Regions from separate parts of the Paenibacillus sp. 05T425 genome, predicted to be linked through region 1. Evidence: riboswitches for the same ligand, from Rfam matches in the RefSeq annotation. Region 1 holds a riboswitch; each other region holds the start of a gene.
The links. A riboswitch is a leader RNA that binds a small molecule or an ion and turns the genes downstream of it on or off. The one in region 1 is predicted to bind cyclic di-AMP.
Positions count from the first base shown of each region.

Region 2: linked by a shared signal. The riboswitch ahead of AC1DF0_RS17695 (hypothetical protein) and the one ahead of AC1DF0_RS29000 (C40 family peptidase) in region 1 are both predicted to bind cyclic di-AMP.
Region 3: linked by a shared signal. The riboswitch ahead of AC1DF0_RS21820 (APC family permease) and the one ahead of AC1DF0_RS29000 (C40 family peptidase) in region 1 are both predicted to bind cyclic di-AMP.
Region 4: linked by a shared signal. The riboswitch ahead of AC1DF0_RS10885 (TrkH family potassium uptake protein) and the one ahead of AC1DF0_RS29000 (C40 family peptidase) in region 1 are both predicted to bind cyclic di-AMP.

Region 1 is NZ_JBFTLA010000019.1:41,053-44,132, forward strand. It holds gene AC1DF0_RS28995 (hypothetical protein) at 1-764, shown strand, start outside; cyclic di-AMP (ydaO/yuaA leader) riboswitch at 1,117-1,310, shown strand; gene AC1DF0_RS29000 (C40 family peptidase) at 1,314-1,790, shown strand; gene AC1DF0_RS29005 (MFS transporter) at 1,916-3,080, opposite strand, start outside.
Region 2 is NZ_JBFTLA010000007.1:98,081-101,160, forward strand. It holds gene kdpA (potassium-transporting ATPase subunit KdpA) at 1-567, opposite strand, end outside; gene kdpF (K(+)-transporting ATPase subunit F) at 583-660, opposite strand; gene AC1DF0_RS17695 (hypothetical protein) at 803-1,198, opposite strand; cyclic di-AMP (ydaO/yuaA leader) riboswitch at 1,327-1,509, opposite strand; cyclic di-AMP (ydaO/yuaA leader) riboswitch at 1,536-1,742, opposite strand; cyclic di-AMP (ydaO/yuaA leader) riboswitch at 2,140-2,299, shown strand; gene AC1DF0_RS17700 (hypothetical protein) at 2,305-2,700, shown strand; cyclic di-AMP (ydaO/yuaA leader) riboswitch at 2,766-2,936, shown strand; gene AC1DF0_RS17705 (hypothetical protein) at 2,942-3,080, shown strand, end outside.
Region 3 is NZ_JBFTLA010000009.1:294,520-297,599, forward strand. It holds gene AC1DF0_RS21820 (APC family permease) at 1-1,650, opposite strand, end outside; cyclic di-AMP (ydaO/yuaA leader) riboswitch at 1,748-1,944, opposite strand; gene AC1DF0_RS21825 (sensor histidine kinase) at 2,145-3,080, opposite strand, start outside.
Region 4 is NZ_JBFTLA010000004.1:397,767-400,846, forward strand. It holds gene AC1DF0_RS10880 (lysostaphin resistance A-like protein) at 1-1,289, opposite strand, end outside; cyclic di-AMP (ydaO/yuaA leader) riboswitch at 1,537-1,711, shown strand; gene AC1DF0_RS10885 (TrkH family potassium uptake protein) at 1,806-3,080, shown strand, end outside.

The DNA.
Region 1 (3,080 bases):
TATTTCTGTATCAGTTGCTATGGGGCTTCTTCCTCTATCGATTTATCGATTCGGTCGTCTCGCCCTTGCTGCGCCGGTTTCCAGCTGCATACCCGTCTGATACAGCCGTTCACCTCTTCCTGACCGAGGCGCAGTTCCAACTGCTGAAGACCGACATCCTTACGCCTTATGTATGGATGCTAGGCGGCTTGTTCGCCATCCGCATGTTGCTGACTCCCCTGTTCAATGCCGGACTGTTCTATTCGCTGCACCATTCTAGTACGCGAGGCGAAGGCGCGGCCGGCGGCGGCACTAAATTTGTAGAAGGCATTCGCAAAGCTTGGAAACCGGTCATGCTGCTCCACTGGGCGGAGGCCGCGCTAGCACTTGCTCCCGGATTCTGGGTGCTGCCTCATGCGCTCGACGCATACCTGCAAGGCGGATCGAACGTCGACCTGCTGCAATCCGTCCTTCCCGGCGCTGGACTATGGCTGTTCTGGGGCGTGCTGCTGCATCTGCTCTTCCTGGCCATGCAGCTTGGCGCCGCCTCAAAAGAAGGCATCCTCCACTCGCTCGGGCGCGCGCTGAGGCATATCGTCTCCTTCGCTGCCATCTCGCTGGTTATGTGGGCCATCGGAGCCGGATTAGGACTTCTCATCACCGGTGTATCGCTGCTATGGGCCGGACTATTCGCACTCATCCTTCATCAAGGCTACAACTTGGTGCGAACGCTCGTCCGAGTATGGACCATTGCCGCTCAATACGAATGCCTGCAATCCAAGTAGCTTCATTATCTTAGCCCGCTTTAGCTCAAATACCCCCGAATCTACGCCTGTCCTATTATGGCGAATTCGGGGGTTTTTACGTTATCATCCTACTAATGACGGCGACAGCCTTTTTTGCTAGAAAGATGAGAATCCTCTCACCATTAGTACCTTGGGGTCATACTTTACAGAATATCCACATAATAAATGAAATCGAGTATCGATTATTTAGTCCCTCGGTCCTAGTTGAGGCTTTATTATTACATGAAAAATGATTATACGAAGCAGTTTGTCAAAAGATTACATGAGAATTATTAGAATTTTGTTAGAAAGGCAGGAGATGAATGAAAAAAATCGAATAATTGTCAAGAGCAAAACAAAACTGCCTAATTTCCTAGCGGAAAACGGGGGAACCACTCTGGGTGAATTGATTCCGACGCCACGGCTATAAGTCATACCGCCTCTGTAGAAGAGGATATCATCGACTTGTTCGTAGCGCCTGAGGAATCATAGGGAACCTTCAACCGAACCCCACAGCTAACCTCGTCGGCACCGGAAGGAGTTTCACAATTGAAAAAGGTTACCGTAATGCTTTTGGGGCTTGCGCTCTTGCTCGCTGTTCAAGCGGGAAGCGTTTTCGCAGACTCCAAAATGAACGGATTTATCAATGACGTCATTGGTACTCCGTACAAAAGCGGTGGAACTACCGCGAAAGGCTTCGATTGCTCCGGCTTCACGAGCTATGTGTTCGCTAAGATGGGCATCGATCTTCCTCGCGTTTCCTCCGATCAAGCAACAGTTGGCACGAAGGTCGCTAAAGATGACCTGATTGCCGGGGATCTTGTGTTCTTCGACACAAGCGGCGGAAACAACGGCGCAATTTCCCACGTCGGCATCTACATAGGGGACGGCAACATTGTACACGCTTCGGTTAGCCGCGGCGTTGTAGTCGACAAGCTCGATTCCACTTACTACAAACCTCGTTATGTGACAGCACGTCGCATTCTTAGCGAGGAAGCATTTACCACTTACGCCGACGCAAAATAGTTTCACCCTTTACAACAAAGCCGCAGTCTGTTCGTCCACTCGCGACAACAGTCTGCGGCTTTGTTGTTTTTCTGACAAAATAGGCCACCCCAACAGCCTGCAGGCTGTTGGGGTGCTATTACTTTCTATTTATTACGCACAGCATCGCGCCGCTGCGACTGCCCTCTGCCTAGCACAAGCATTGCGCCCAGTACGAGCAGCATGATCAGAACCAGTACGCTTACATACCAAAGCGTAACCCCGCCGTCATATCGATCCATGAACCAGCCGGTAACGCGAGGGAAGATTGCCCCGCCAAGCCCGCCGCATGCTACGAGCAAGCTCGTCGTCCGCTCAGTCATGCCTGGGATTAACGCATTCGCATAGACAAGGGCGATACCGAATATACCCGAGAAGAACAGACCGCTTAAAGCGACGAAGAAGAGCATCCAGCTGAGCTGACCCATGAGCGCCATTAATGCGAACACGATCGTTGCTCCGCCAGTAGCAATAAACAAATACTTCGCATACCCCATTTTCTCCGCCAACGTGCCTGCAAATATACGTCCGAACACCATTGTTGCCCAGAACAGGCTGAGCGCTGCCGCAGCACTCGACTCATTTACCTGCGAACGCTCAATAAGCAAGGAAGGCAAGTAATTGGAGAAGCTCATCTCCATGCCTACGTAGATCATGAAGAACGCTGCCGACAGCAGCAAGAACGGAAGCGCAGTGCGCGGATAACCGAATATACCTGTTCTTGCACCTGCCGCCCCTTGCTCCATGCTGCTGCTCACCGCTGCTTTCGGCGGTTGAAATCCGATCTGCTCGTCCAGCTTGCCGAAGGACATCGTGAGCCACAATACGAATGTAACGCCCGACAGTGCCGCCAGTATCGGGAACGATACCTGCCATACGTTCTGAGCGATCAAATAAGCGGCTGCAACCGGTATAATAAGTGCGCCGACGCCAAAAAACGTTTCTAGCCGGCTCATTGCCGAAGCCTTGCCCTTAGCAAGGTCGATGATCATCGCGCCGACGACCGCTTCCGTCATGCCGAAGCCGAACCCCGCGAGAGGAGCGACGGCCAGCATCCAGCCCCAGGGAAGAAGCAGGCTGTAAGCGGCCTCGCTTAAAGTAAGCGCGCCAAGCGCAATAAGCACCGCGCCTCGCTTGCCGATTCTTGCCGTGATGGAGGGAGCCAGTATGACACCGACCAGGAAGCCGAGAAATTGATTCATAATCCATTGTCCGCCGTCTTTGTACGTGAGCCCATAATGATCAATCAGCTGCTCCAATATCGATCCGCCT
Region 2 (3,080 bases), on a different contig from region 1:
GAGAACGAGCGTAACGATAAAGGCCAACGGAAGGAAAATTCTCGTATGGGCTTTAACAAAGTCTTCGAAAAAGTTGCCGATCGTTTTTCCTTTGCTCGTAATGCCCCTTACGAACGCGATTGCGACTGAAAACCCGGTTGCAGCGGATGTGAACATCATCATCATGATGACCGCCATTTGCGAAAAATAAGACAAAGCGCTCTCGCCGCTGTAATGCTGCAGGTTCGTATTGGTCATGAAACTGATAATCGTATTAAACGTTAGCGTAGGCTCCATGCTCGCCATGCCGTTCGGATTAAGCGGCAGCGCATGCTGCAGCCGTAGAATCAGATAGCTGAAAGCTACCAAAATAATGTTCGTGGCGATGAAACTGAGCGCATACGTTTTCCAGCTCATGCCCGCTCGATTCTTAAGTCCAATCAACCTGTAAATGAACCGTTCCGATCCTCCATATACTTTATCGAGCCGGTTGGACTCGTTCGAGAATACGTGATACACATACGTTCCGAGCGGCTTCACAAGCAGCAGAAGAACGGCAATGACAATTAATAGCTGCAAAATATCCATCGTTGTTCCTCCTGGTTAAAATTTTTCCGGGTGAATTAAAGCATATAATAGGTAACCGAATACGAGCACCGCAAGCGCTGCTACGATAATCATTCGCCATCGCCCCCCGTTTGCTTAACAGCTCTGTCGCACCAAGCAAGAAAACCATAAAACAATCCGAAGCAAACGATTAAAGTACCAATCATGTACAGATCCATCAAGGCAGTTCCCTCCTGCTATAGACATTTACAAAAAGTTATTTTTTCAATAGAAACCCAATTTCGCCGGTTTGCGAATGTACGATGTGATCTGCGCCAAGACCTTTATATATGACTCTTGGATTCCAATGCGTAGTAATGACGTAGATCGATCTAGACGTCCAATCCCTGCAGCATTGTATGAACCTGCAGCTAAGAGCTAAGCTGCTCTCAAAGATGAATACATCTCCAATGACCTTTTCCGGTATCATCCAACTATTCCTGTCATTAGTATTCACGTATAAAACGTTATTAAGTCCATGCTTACGAAGTTGTCTTTCCTCTAGCTTGCTGTTCGTCAGGACGATGAACGGCAGTCCGCGAAATACCAATGTTTTTATGAATGCTTTGCCAGCTTCATTAAGCCCGGCAACGATAATATGCTCCTCGCCCAACGGCAATCTCCTCCGAATTTCTGTAAAAAGGCAACAAAAAAGAAGCCTGCGGGAAAAGAGGACCTTTCCCCGCGGGCTTCTTCGGAGGCATGGCTAAGGAAGCCATGCCGAATCGGCACTGCGATGGTTGCCTCTCTCGATTACGCTTACGAGGTTAGCTGTCGGATTCGGGCGTGAGAGTCGCCCTACGCAAGGCAGTTAAGCCTTGCGATTCACCCCATGAGCACCTATGCGGCCGACTCCATCGCGGCGCATCGCTCTTTGGTTCCCCCGTTCCCGCAGACTGCTGCGGAACTCAGCGATAAAATAGCAATTAAAAACGAATCGTTGTATCATTCCTCTCTCCAAACCACGCTTACGAGGTTAGCTGTCGGATTCGGGCGGTGAGAGTCGCCCTACTTCGAAGCGGCATCCATGGTGCTGCCTCTTCGAAGATTCACCCCTGCCGTGCTGTCGTCCGACTCTCACATCGTACAAACGCACCGCTTCACATTTGGTTCCCCCGCTTTCCGCTTGCCTCGCKGAAACTCAGCGATCAGTCCATCGCAACTTCAATTGCGAATCCTGTATCGAATCTTACTCCCAGCCAAATTTTATGTAAAGCAGGTCCAGCGTCCATATTGGATAATATAGGAGCTTATAGAGTGATCGTTAACGTTTTCAAAAAGTTATAGCTCGATATTACTCACTTTTTCGCCAATTATCTCTCGTTTTCTGAAATTACATATATGCCTGAATTTCTTATCCAACACGCGCAAGCATGCTTTTTTTCAAATCATAAATAACAGAAGTAAAAACGAGTATTCCATCGAAAAAGCCTCTTTTCATGGATAAAATGATCGTCGCTCCTCTAATTTGCTCTTAGAGCGTCTTGTGCAACAAAATGAACCTTTTACAAATGCTTCGAATCGGTTTAGGATAGACGTCGAGCCGAAAAAGGCATATCATTATCGCTGAATTTGTCCATAGGATAAAGCGGGGGAACCAACAAGAGCAATCGTTCGATTGTTCGAATGGGGTGAATCCGAGGCACTGCCTCGGTAGGGCAGCTCTCTAGTCCGAATCCGTCAGCTAACCTCGTAAGCGAATAGAGGAGAGAATTTCATATGTTTATACAAGCACAAATCGACGAGCCATTACCTTCTTGCACCAACGACTGCCTGGCGCTAATCATTCGAAGAATCGAGATGTTCGTCATTCCTGATTACGATGGTTATTGCGCCGGCTATCGCGTCTGTCTCCATTTAGCAACGACTAACGGATTAGGCTGGGGTGAGTTGTTCGTGAATGAAGCAGATAAACCGGCAGACTGGATCAGATGGGGCAGCATGCTGCATCGTTATATAGGTGAGATACATGCTAAGGAAATCCCCGCTGACAATCGCATTCACGGTTTGTTCAACGACGCGCTTCTTCACGTTCGGAACGACAAGAGTACGAGAAATCCCGCCATGAGTGGAGATTTACTGCAGTGCTCCGTTTCCTATATCTCACTATTTTAAGGGTAAGTTGTCAGAATATTTAGCGAAAAGCATTTACAAACGGCGCGGATAGATTTATAATATACGGCATACTAACGCTGAATTTTTCGTTTGAAAAAGCGGGGGAACCAACGCGAGCCACTACTTGGATCAATCGATCCGCTCGCAAGGGGTGAATCCAAGGATTTGTAACCTTGGTAGGGCGTCTCTCTGTCCGAATCCGACAGCTAACCTCGTAAGCGAAATAAGGAGAGGTTTATTTATGTTGACGAAATCCGATTGTCATCTTTCTTTTCTGTCCGATCAAGATCTTAGTGACAGTCTCACCATCACACGCATCGAGTTGTTCGTTATTCCTGCCCTCGCCGTCGACTCTTCCGGTTATCGCGTATGTCTTCGAA
Region 3 (3,080 bases), on a different contig from region 1:
GGTATCGACGAACTTGAGCAGCGGATGGATGATCGTTCGATATGGCGAGTGGAGCGTCACCAACCTTACGTCAGGCATAAACTTCTCCCACTTCTCCTCGAATGCCGCTTCATCCTCCCGCTCGAAAGGAATGTACACCGCAATAATCTGTTCGGCTTTCAGCGACTTCGCGTAGTTGATCGAGTTCTCGACGACATGCGTAATGCCGGCTACCGGCAAAATAATGACGTTGCCCTCTATCGCAACTGGAGGCTCGCAGGTCGCCAGACGCAGCTGCTCCCCTACCGCTTCATAATGCTTCTTAATCCGCATGAACAAATAAATGATTAGCGGCAAGAATATGAGAATCGACCATACTTGCTCGAACTTCGTTAGGAAGAACATCATCGTGACAACGAAGCTAATGAGTGCGCCCGTCGCATTAATGATAAGCTTCGTTACCCAACCCTTCGGCTTCTCGCGAATCCACTTCACGATCATGCCCGTCTGCGACAGCGTGAACGGGATGAACACGCCTACCGCATATAGCGGGATGAGATGCTCCGTCTGCCCGTGGAACGTAATAATGAGGATGATGGACAGTACGCCCAAAATAATAATGCCGTTCGAGTAACCGAGCCGATCGCCCCTCACCGTGAACATGCGCGGAATGAACTTATCCTTCGCCAAATTCACCGCAAGCAGCGGGAAAGCCGAATAGCCCGTATTAGCCGCAAGAATGAGAATTAGTGCCGTCGTGCCTTGAATGAAATAATACATAATGTTGCGTCCGAACGTCTCTTCGGCGATCTGCGATACGACCGTCACTTCCACCTTTGGCGAAATCCCGTAATAATAAGCGAGCCATACGATACCGGAAAATAACACCGCAAGCAGCGCTCCCATCGCAACCAACGTCTTCGCCGCATTGTTCGGAGCAGGATCCTTGAAGTTCGGAATCGCGTTCGATATCGCCTCAACGCCCGTCAGTGCCGAGCTGCCCGATGCGAAAGCACGCAGCAGCAAGAACAAGCTAATACCCGCAACCGGCGTGCCAAGCGGCGGATGCAGCTCCGGCGATACGTGACCGGTAGCGATGTTGTAGATACCGACGCCGATCATGATGAACAGCGCCAGCACGAACAAGTACACCGGATAAGAGAGAATCGAAGCCGATTCCGTCACGCCCCGTAAGTTCAATATCGTGATGAAGATGACGAAGATCACCGCGATCAGAACTGTGTATTCGTGCAGGCTGGGAAAAGCCGACGTAATCGCGTCGGTTCCAGCCGATACGCTTACCGCAACGGTCAATATATAATCGACCAGCAGCGCGCCGCCTGATATGAGCCCCGGGAACAGGCCGAGATTTTGTTTCGATACAACATAAGCGCCGCCGCCATGCGGATAAGCGAAAATAATTTGTCGATACGATAAAATTAATGCCGTCAATAAAATCAATACGCCAATTGCAATCGGAACAGAATACCAGAACGCCGCTACGCCAATCGTCATTAGCACAAGCAGAATTTGTTCCGGACCATAAGCAACCGAAGATAATGCGTCCGAAGACAGAATAGCGAGCGCCTTCGTCTTAGCGAGCTTCTGCTCGCCTAGTTCCTTCGACTTGAGCGGTCGACCGATTAATAATCTTTTGATTGAAGCTAACATGCTGTCACCGCCGTCAATGAATGGTTTTCCTTAAAAAAGAGCACAACAAAAAAAGCCGCAGGGAAATCCCCGCGGCTATAAGACGAGCCGTAGTTGATTCACCTCTCCATACACGCTTACAAGGTTAGCTGACGGATTCGGGCGTTTAGAGTCGCCCTACCTCGAGCGCGCCTTCATAAAGGCAGCGACTCTCGGATTCACCCCGGCGACGTAGCAAGCTTTCGCTTATGCTGCGCGTCGCGATTGGTTCCCCTGCTTTCCGCTTCGAGAGCGGAAACTCAGCGATCGTGAATATATATTTTAGTGCATTACGATCATAGTCCTCTGGGAATGGAATGTAAACCAACGTTTTCGCTCAAATAACGTTAAAAAAGCGATAGAAAATCCATGAATGCGCATACATGACCGCAAGACGTGGCGCACGTCCCTGCTTTGCGCATTTTAATCGTTCAATCGCCACAATATCCGCTACACCCTTGATAATAATTAATTTATTAGACAACCGGGAAAGCAAGCGAGAATTCCGCTCCGCCATCTTTGCGGTTAGACGCTGTAATATGGCCGCCGCAGCGCTCGACAATCGCACGGGCAATCGCGAGCCCAAGCCCGCTTTCGCCGTCCTTGCCCTTCACGAAGCGATGGAATAAATACGGCAACAATTCCTCGGGAATGCCATTTCCGTCGTCGGATATCGACAATTCGACATGTCCCTTGCTGACGGCTGCGTGAATATAAATATGCTTGTTTGCATGGCGAACCGCATTGGACGAAATATTAAGCAGCGCCTGGAGCAGCTTATCCCGATCAGCCCTCACGAGCAGCTCTTCATGCTCATCGACCGATGGATGTAGGGACAGCTCTTTCTTAACCAACATCGGGTTCACGCGTTCGATCGTTTCGATAAGCAGTTCCTTGAGGCTGACCACTTCCGGTTCATAAATATCTTCCTCGCTGTCGAGCTTGGCGAGCAGCGTCATTTCCGTTACGATGTTTTTCAATCTTGCGCTCTCGCTTAATATGATGTCCAGTCCCTTATTAATGGATTCACCCTCGAATATGCCGTCCCGAATACCTTCCGTATATCCCGCAATGGACATTAACGGCGACTTCAGCTCATGCGAGGCGTTCTGGAAAAACTGCTTCTGCGCTCGGCTGAATCGATTCAGCTCTCCGGCCATTTCATGCACCGTACGCGCTACCGAGCCAATCTCGCCGCTTGCCTTCACAAGCTGCACGTCGGCGAACTGTCTGCCTTTCACCTTCGTCAGCTCTTCCTTCAGCCTCATTAACGGCTTAATAAGCTTTCTCGTAATGAGATGGCTGAGCACAAGCATAAGTACGCCGCCAATCGCGAATACGAGGAGCAGCCGTCCGAGCAGCGCCCGCTCGATTTCTTCGATTTTGCTGACGGAGGTCAGAAGCGTAAGCTT
Region 4 (3,080 bases), on a different contig from region 1:
GTATTTTTGAACCATTTGCGGAACAGGCCGATGCCGAAGAACCGGAATACGGCTTCTTCGGATATAGCTGCCGCCCAAGCAAGCACGGGCATGAGCCATAGATAACTCATGTTGTATGGCGATTGCGTAACGTCACTGGTCGACCATGTGCCGATCGTGAGTTTCAAGCCGATGAAGATGGCCGCCTGCAGCGCGAACAGAATAGCGGCGAAGCAGTAGCCAAGCCCCATGCTGCGCCACACGTACGTTCCGTACCCAGGCTGGCCGAAACGCGGCCATAAGGCGCGTCCTTGCGCCTTCCACAAGCCGTCGCCCGCCACGAGCGAGATATAGATCGAGCCGGCCATCGGAATAGACAATAGGACGGTGAATATGGCGGTTATCAGAATCGTCTGACCGCCGAGCTCATTTTCGCCTAGCGATGCTCTAACTCCGTCGAGTACGTTTATATTGATGATGACATACGTAACGAAGTAAATGATAGTGAGTACGATTCCGCGCTTGAATGACGTATGTCCTCGGTAAAGGACGGCGTAGATGACCGCAAGCACGAACAGGATAAAGCTCATGAGGAAGTAGCCGAAGCCGGTCATGAATTGCGCCCACTTGTCTTGGCCTTTCACATAGTCCCTATACTCTGCCGGCGGAATGAAGGCTGGCTTGTATTTCGTCATAACGGGCTTGCCGTCGATCAAGCTTACGGCAATCGTCACTTGCAGCTTCGATTGGCCGATCGAATGGTCGCTTGGGCTAACTCCCCACTCGCCGTTCGGATAGGCCGCTCCGCTTGCAAGTTCCTCTGCACGGAACCCTTGCTCCTCGAGCAACGCGATGCTCAGCTTATCGATTTCCGGATCGTCGTCCCGAACAGGCTCGCCGCCATGCAGATTCCAGGCCACGATACGTTCACTCTGCATATGGACGTAGACGAATCCTTTGCCGCCTGTCCCTTCGAAGTCGACCTCGACTTGATACGTATCGGTTGGAAATTGTTTATCGTATTGATCAGCATACGCCTCTGTCAGCTCATCGCGCGTAAGGTAGCCGTTCATAAGCTTGTCGGATTGATGGACGGCTTTGGCGGAGTCCACCTCTCGTCCTACGAGCTTCTCGGCGAACGACGCGGCTGCCTGCTCTGCTTGTGCTTTGCTGATGGCTCTGCCGCCTAGCTCATCTGAAGAGCTCGCCTTTATTAGCGGGACGATATCGACGAACATGTAAATTAGAAGACAAATAACGGCTGCCCATATGTAACGCTTCCATTCCTTGTGTTTAATTGAATCGATCATCAGTTCACCTCATGCGTATAGGAGTAGGATGAAGCATACTATACTACCATATCACAACGTTCCCTGAATTATCCATTGAAAGTAGGTCTTTATTTTCATAAACCCGCGAAATAACGATGTTCATGAAGTGTAGGGCAAGGTGAAGCGCATAACTGCGTCTTTTTGGTCGAATATAGCCTCTAATGTGAGAAAAGGGAGCTTTATGCAAGGACGTATTTGGGCTTATAATCGTTATCGTCATACCAAATGAATAGCACAGCCGAATTTCCTTAGGAAAACGGGGGAACCATATTGTTGCCGGGCATCCGGCGGCATGGGGTGAATTTCTACATTGCCGGAGCGCAGCTTCAGGCGATTGAATAGGGCTGCCTGTCCAGGCCCGAATCCGTCAGCTAACCTCGTAGGCGTATTGGAACAGGACTCATCTTCTTGAGCACTTGAGCTTCCAGTGCTTTTTTTTGTGCGCTTATAACGATAACGCAGCAGATTTTCGAAGATTGAGGTGCACAATATAAGATGAAATTCGCATGGATTTGGGACGTGAAGAACTGGTCTCCGCCGAGGATACTTGTTAGCGGCTTCGCGCTCATTATATTCATTGGGGCATTTTTGCTCTCTTTGCCCTTCGCCTCGGCAACAGGCGAACGGCTGAACTTCATAGACGCTTTGTTCACGGCGACTTCAGCGACATGCGTGACCGGCCTCGTCGTCGTCGATACCGGCACCTATTTCTCGACAGCCGGCCAGATCGTTCTGATGGTGCTGTTCCAGCTTGGCGGCCTCGGCTTCATGACGATGGCAACGCTAATCGCGCTCGTTTTGCGGCGGAAAATATCGCTGCGCGAGAGGCTGATTCTTCAAGAGGCGATGAATCAGACAAGCATGGAGGGCATTATTAGGCTAATTCGCCGCGTCATCTACTACTCGCTATCTATTGAACTCGTCGGGATGCTGCTTTTCACGTTCCGGTTCTCGTTCGATATGCCGCTTGGCAAGGCAGCTTTCTTCGGCGCTTTCCACGCCGTATCGCTGTTCAACAACGCCGGCTTCGATATTTTCGGAGATTACCGCAGCTTAACGCTGTATGTGTCCGATCCAATCGTTAATATTGCCGCAATGATGCTAATCGTATTCGGAGGACTCGGCTTCGTCGTTATGTCAGATCTAATGGAATATCGGAAGAAGCGCAAGCTGTCGCTGCATAGTAAAATCGTTCTCGCCATGACGGGGACATTGATCGCGTTAGGCGCGATTGTGTTGTTTGTTTTCGAATTCACGAACCCCCTCACGCTCGGCTCGCTCGATTGGGGAGGCAAGATATGGGCCTCATTATTCCAATCCATTACACCGCGTACGGCTGGCGCCAATACGCTCGATTATACAGCTCTAAGGCAGGCTACCGTCTTCTTTACGATCATCCTTATGTTCATCGGCGCATCGCCGGGCTCGACGGGGGGCGGCATTAAAACCACGACGTTCACGGTGCTTATCGGCGCCGTAATCTCGATGATTCGCGGACGTGAGGATATCGTCTTCTTCCGCTATCGGCTTGCCAAGGACCGCATATTCAAGGCGCTGACGATTACGATTTTGTCGTTAACGCTCGTCGTGGTCGTGACGATGATTCTTGCAACGATCGAGAATCAGCCGTTCATGAAAATATTGTTCGAGGCAACATCCGCGTTCGGCACCGTAGGACTATCCATTGGATTGACCCCGGAGCTTAGCGATATTAGCAAAATGATTATTGCATTCACGATGTTTGCCGGTCGGCTAGGTCCATTAACGCTC